One region of the Enterococcus sp. AZ170 genome, then DNA from elsewhere that is predicted to be linked to it. Evidence: predicted binding sites of a transcription regulator. Region 1 holds the regulator's gene; the other holds the start of a gene.
The links. The regulator LexA, encoded in region 1, represses DNA repair genes until DNA is damaged. The targets are predictions, from matches to a motif close to CNAACANNTGTTNG.
Positions count from the first base shown of each region.

Region 1 (3,428 bases):
AATACTTACTTGGAAATAAAGAAGAGTCGAAGAAAACTATTAAATATGAAACGAAACCAATTAAAGAAACTGAAAAAAAGGAAAAAAAGAAATTAACTTATATGGAACAAAAAGAGTGGGCAACAATCGAAGCTGATATTGCAGTACTTGAGGATCGAGCTGTTCTGCTTGCAAAAGAGATGAACCATCAAGGGGATGACTTTACTAAATTGCAAGAACTACAATCAGAGTTATCTATTGTAGAACAAGAACTTGAGGAAAAAATGGAACGTTGGGAATACTTGAGTGAATTTGCAGAAAATTAGGAGGCAGTAATTATGGAAGAGGCTTACTTAGCATTAGGTCGCAAAATTTTAACCGATGGTCACTTAAAAGAAGATCGCACAGGGACAGGAACACGAAGTATTTTTGGACATCAAATGCGTTTTGACCTATCAAAAGGGTTTCCTTTATTGACGACGAAACGAGTTCCTTTTGGTTTAATCAAAAGCGAACTTTTATGGTTTTTAAAAGGCGACACAAATATCCGTTATCTCCTACAGCATAACAACCATATTTGGGACGAGTGGGCTTTTGAGCGTTATATTAAAAGTGATGACTATAATGGGCCGGATATGACTGATTTTGGTCGTCGTGTTTTAACGGATGAAGTATTTAAAGAAAGTTATGAAAAAGAGCACAAAGAATTCTGCAATAATATGTTGTCTGATGATGATTTTGCAGCGAAGTATGGTGAATTAGGTAATATTTATGGAGCTCAGTGGCGTCATTGGGAAACGAAAGAAGGCAACTTTATTGATCAACTTAAAAATGTTATCGATATGATCAAGCAAACACCTGACTCTAGACGCCTGATCGTGTCCGCCTGGAATCCAGAAGATGTCCCTTCCATGGCATTACCACCATGTCACACGATGTTTCAATTTTATGTAAATGATGGGAAATTAAGTTGCCAGTTGTATCAACGTAGTGGAGATGTTTTTTTGGGCGTTCCATTTAATATTGCTAGTTACGCACTATTGACTCACTTGATTGCTCATGAAACTGGTTTGGAAGTGGGCGATTTCGTTCATACTTTGGGGGATGCCCATTTATATACGAATCATATTGACCAAATGAATGAACAACTGACTCGAGACATTCGTTCGTTTCCTACACTAAAATTGAATCAAGATAAAAAATCAGTTTTTGAATTTGAAATGGACGATATTGTAATTGAAGGATATGATCCTCATCCAGCAATCAAGGCACCAATTGCCGTTTAATTCGAAAGGGGTTCTCCAATGTTAGCAGCCATATGGGCACAAGATGAGCAAGGGACAATCGGTAAAGAGAATCGATTACCTTGGCATTTGCCAAATGATTTGAAATTTTTTAAACAAATGACTGAAGACAACACCATTGTTATAGGAAGAAAAACTTTTGAGGGGATGGGCGCTCGGCCGTTACCAAATCGTCAAACGATTGTTCTAACTAGAGACAAAAGCTATCAGGCAAAAGGAGTCATTGTTTTTCATACTGTGGATGAAGTTCTTGATTATGCCAAAACGTTTTCTGGTATTACGTTTATTGCGGGTGGTTCAGCAGTATACGAGGATTTTTTGCAATATTGTGACGTATTGTATAGAACAGTTATCTATCATTCGTTTGATGGAGATACAAAATTTCCTTTTGTAGATTGGGATGATTGGACATTGATTAATTTAAGCGCAGGCGAACAAGACGAAGCAAATGGTTATGCGTATCAGTTTGAAACATATCAACGTAAAGTCACAGCGGATTAAAAGATCTTGTCTAATTCAAACGAAAAGATAACAAAAAAACATACTAATAGTTAGTATGTTTTTTTGTTATTTAAATATGATTGCGGTATAGGCCAACAACTTTGCCTAAAATGCTTACGTTGTTCAAAATAATCGGTTTTAATGCATCATTTTCTGGTTGTAAACGAACATGGTCTGCCTCTTTAAAGAATCGTTTACACGTCGCTTCATCTTCATCTGTCATTGCAATCACTATATCACCATTTGAAGCCGCGCTTTGTTTACGAACAATAACTTGGTCGCCGTCTAAAATACCAGCATTGATCATACTTTCACCTCTGATAGTCAGCATGAACAAAGCATTTTCTTCTGCCATTAAATCAGGTGGAAGAGGAAAAAAGTCAGAAGCTTCTTCTACAGCTAAGATTGGCTCACCTGCTGTAACAACACCAAGCATCGGGATAACTGTCGGTCTCACACCGATTCTTTCAAGTCCGTCTGCGGTCAATTCAATTGCCCTTGGTTTTGTAGGATCACGTAAAATGAGTCCTTTTTTCTCTAATCGTGCTAAATGTCCGTGAACGGTTGAGGTTGAGGAAAGATCAACTGCTTTTCCGATTTCTCTTACGGTCGGGGGATAACCTTTAAGCTCAACCTGTTCATATATATATTTTAATACTTCGATTTGTCTTGTGTCTGTACGTTTCACCACAACCCGCACCTTCTTTCGATTTATATTTTTAGTGTACCATAGTTTTATACAGGAATCAAACAAGCGTTCGTGTTTTTTTTAGAAAGTATATTTCTGTGAATCACAAGGGAAAATATCTGAGGTAGGGAATCGGAATTTCTATAAATAAACACAATCGTTTCTGATTTTTAATAAGAATATAGTTGTATTTCTTGTGCTCATCTTATAAGATAGACATGGAAAGTAAACTTGTCTAGCTACAGGGCTAGCCTTTCAAAAAAGCTTGAAATATGCCGATTAAATTTTTAAAATAAGGAGGCCAAAATAGATGTTATCAACAGAAAAAATGAACCGTATCAATGAACTTGCTAAAAAAGCGAAAGAAAAAGAATTAACTGCGAAAGAAAAGGAAGAGCAAAAAGTACTTCGTCAAGAATATTTGGCTGCTTTTCGTGGTGGGATGCGCCATCATATAGAAGGAATGAAAGTGGTCGATCCTAAAGGAAATGATGTAACACCAGATAAATTGAAAGAGATTCAAAAAGCTAAAGGATTGCATAATAGAAAGTAATTTTAGTTTTTTTTACTAAAGGTAATTGCTTTCATGAGCGAAATGCGATAAAATGTAGTTAATAAAGGTAAAAAAAACCTAAATAGGAGATGATTTTTTTGTTCGACAACACTGATCAGTTAGGCGTTAACACGATTCGTACATTAAGTATTGAAGCAGTACAAAAAGCAAATTCTGGGCATCCAGGATTACCAATGGGTGCTGCACCTATGGCTTATGCACTTTGGACAAAACACTTAAAAGTAAACCCGAAAACTTCAAGAAACTGGGTAGATAGAGACCGTTTTATTCTTTCTGCTGGTCATGGTTCTGCAATGTTATACAGCTTACTTCATTTAGCTGGCTACGATGTGACTATGGATGATCTAAAAAATTTCCGTCAATGGAATAGTAGAACACCAGG
Region 1 is NZ_CP172947.1:1,684,555-1,687,982, forward strand. Features, by position in the region: gene abc-f (ribosomal protection-like ABC-F family protein) at 1-305, shown strand, start outside; gene IGJ55_RS08180 (thymidylate synthase) at 318-1,265, shown strand; gene IGJ55_RS08185 (dihydrofolate reductase) at 1,284-1,784, shown strand; gene lexA (transcriptional repressor LexA) at 1,855-2,484, opposite strand; gene IGJ55_RS08195 (DUF896 family protein) at 2,783-3,025, shown strand; gene tkt (transketolase) at 3,124-3,428, shown strand, end outside.

Region 2 (3,428 bases), 350 kb from region 1:
CCTAAAACTTCTTGATAATAATCCAACGGCGTTAAACTTGCAGAAAATAAAATACTAGACTTTCCTTTGTCTAGTTTTTGCTGTAATAAGTAGCTAGGATCAATACAAAACTGCTTGACCATGATCTCATGATTCTGGCAATTGACATAGGTACAATAATGGTCATCATACCCTTCACTGATCTTCGTATAATTCAGCAAATCAAAATAAACAGAGAGCATTTGATTGATTTCGGTATGATCTTGATTTTCAGGTAACCACTCCTTGATCGTTTCAGCAAGCGAATAGGCTACTTTGACTAGACTATCGATTGGTGCTTGCTGCTGTATAAAGTCTTTCCCTTCCTCCTTACAGACTTGTTTTATCTTATCAAATTCGTTTTCGATTTTTTTCAGTGCTCGAATCACTTTTATTTGTCTTTTTTCAAGTGTGTTTTTTAAAGTAGAAAACATACTCTTAGACAATACAGCTGAATACATTTCCCGTGAACGATTGACTAGATTATGGACTTCATCTACTAAAAACAAGTTTTCTTTCTCTTCTGCCTGCTCTTCAAAAAAGCGCCTTAGGTAAACAACAGGATCAAATAAATAATTGTAATCACAAATCACTAAATCACACCATAAGCTAACATCCAAAGAAAGTTCAAATGGACACAGTGTGTGCTTACGAGCATAGCGTTCAATAACATCACGAGTAAACTGATCTTCATGATTTAGTAAATCCCACAATCCCTCATTCAAACGATCATAATAACCATTAGCAAATGGACAGGCTTCTGGAATACAATTTCTTTCTGTTAAAAAACAAATTTTATCTTTTGCTGTTACTGTCACACTTTTTAACCGCATTTCCTTTTGCTTCATCGCTTCCACAGCATCTTCTGCAACTTGACGTGTAATTGTTTTAGCCGTTAGATAAAATGCTCTTTCCGCTTGCTCTTCACCGATTGCTTTTAAAGTCGGAAACAAGGTCGATATCGTCTTGCCTGTTCCAGTTGGTGCTTCAACAAACAGTTTTTGGTCGCTTAAGATTGTTTTGTACACAGCAACTGCAAGTTCTCTTTGGCCAGATCGATAATCTCCGTATGGAAAAGGCAACTGCTGTAAAGAATGATTACGTGTCATACGCCAATTCGCTTTAAAAATCAGCCACTGCTCATATTTTTGTGTCAGATCTTCAAAAAAAGTATTCAATTCTTCTTTAGTAAATTCTTTTGTTTGCCTAGTGATTTCTTCTGTCGTTGTTTGATAATAAGTTAATTGTAAAGTAATCACTTCTAAGTCTTCTTGTTGGCAATAGATATGTCCGTAACACATCACTTGATACCAATACATCTCCACTTGTTCTTTCAACAATTCCGAAAAGGCTGGTTCCGATGTCTTGATTTCATCGATCACGGTTCGTTTTTGTTCATCCAGAAAAATGCCATCAGCTCGGCCTTCAATTATGTATGTTTGTTGATTTAATTCTATGTTGATCGCAAGTTTGATTTCCTTTTGATAGTTCTCGCCAGCAGATTTTTGCAGTTTCCGATGGATTTTGGCTCCTTCTAATGCCGTATGCTCACTTGTGTGTCTAGCATCAATACTGCCTTTACGTAAAATAAATTCCACTAATCTGCGAACTGCGATTCTTTGCGTATTTAGCATAGTTCTCCCCACCTATCATCTCCTTATTATAGAACATACATTCGTAAAATAAAAGGGAAAGAATAAGACAAGTTTCGTTTTATCTGCAAGAAAAACGAAAAAATCAGATTGGCTATCTCTCATCACAATCTGATCTTTTTGCGGTTGCTTCAAGTCGAATAATCGCTATTTATTTTAACATAATCATAACTTAAATCACAGCCGATCACTTGAAAACTTTCGGTTCCTTGATGGAGATCGATCGTTAAATAAATCTCATCATTTTGTTCAATATAGGTTGTGATATTGTTACTATTTTGTTGCTCCTCCTTATTATTTGAAAAAATCGGATACTTGCCATAATAGATTTCTACTTTATTTTGGTCAAATAGCAATCCTTCTGTTTTACCAAGAGCCATTGCAATTCGTCCCCAATTAGGATCATTGCCAAACAATGCTGTTTTTACTAATGGCGAATTAATGATCGACTTTCCTGCATTTTTTGCTTGTTCTTGACTTTGCGCATTTTTCACAGTGACAAACATTGTCTTAGTAGCCCCTTCAGCGTCTTTTACAACGGCTAACGCTAATTCCTTACTGATCTGATTTAAGCCAGCTTGTAGCGCTGTTTGTTCAACATCATAATGTCCGCTGGCCAAAAATGCTACGGTATCACTAGTACTTGTATCAGAATCAATACTGATCGTATTAAAAGATTGATCGGCAGCCGCCTTCAGCATCGGATAGATCACCTCTTTGTCCACCTTAGCATCTGTCAAAATATACGCTAGCATTGTTGCCATGTTTGGCTCGATCATACCTGAGCCTTTAACGATCCCTAAAATTGTCGCATCACCGACTTTTAAGCTATGAACCTTGATCCGTTGATCCGTTGTTAAAATAGCGTGAGCAAAATTTTCGTAGTTTTGCTCCAATTCAAGCACTTCTTGCGTCAAAAATTCTTCAATCCGTTTAATCGGCAATTGAGGACCGATCACGCCTGTGGACGAAGGTAAAATATTTTCTTGATCGATGGTTAATTTTTCTGCTAGTTTCTCCATGATTTTATATTCATTTGCTCTACCTGTCTTGCCGGTTGCAACATTCGCAATACCGCTGGTCACTACGACCGCTTGTAATTTTCCATCTTTTACATTCTCTTTCCCGATTGGAATACATTCGCCGCAAAATGTATTCTTTGTAAAAACGGCGGCAGCATGACAAAGTTCATCGGCTACAATCAATCCAAAATCTTTTCTTTTTTTCTTAATCCCGACATGCGTCCCATAAAACTTAAACCCTTTTGGTATTTTTTCATACTTTTCCATTTTTTACACCATCCCGTATCATAATCAGCTATATTTTTCTAATTTTATAAAAGTATAAATCAAAGGGCTAAGATAGTCAATGTATTTTATGCCAAAATTAACCATAAAAATGTATTTTAATACAATATAAAACCGAAATTAGTGGTAATTTTGAATATAAAAACAAAAAAAGAGGATGAGACATAACTCTATGAGTTACATCTCATCCTCAAGGAATCCCAATAAACAGTGGGAGCAGAAGCAACTCCTTCGGAAATAAACTGAAATTCACGAAAATTTGAAAAACAATTTTCGTGAATTCCTTCTTATTTCTCGGAGTTAAACTCTTCTGTCCCAACCTCATTCATCCGTATTTTAATTATTTTTACCGAAAATACGTAAAAATGCTAAGAATAGGTTGATGAAATCAAGATAAAGTTGTAAAGCGAAAAATACAGCTAAGCCAGTTCCAGCTTGACCAGCAGTTTCA
Region 2 is NZ_CP172947.1:1,333,180-1,336,607, reverse strand. Features, by position in the region: gene IGJ55_RS06415 (ATP-dependent DNA helicase) at 1-1,652, opposite strand, end outside; gene argJ (bifunctional glutamate N-acetyltransferase/amino-acid acetyltransferase ArgJ) at 1,802-2,959, opposite strand; gene IGJ55_RS06405 (Bax inhibitor-1/YccA family protein) at 3,314-3,428, opposite strand, start outside.
Region 2: a site for LexA is predicted at 1,683-1,696, ahead of IGJ55_RS06415 (ATP-dependent DNA helicase). Genes of this name have one in related genera too.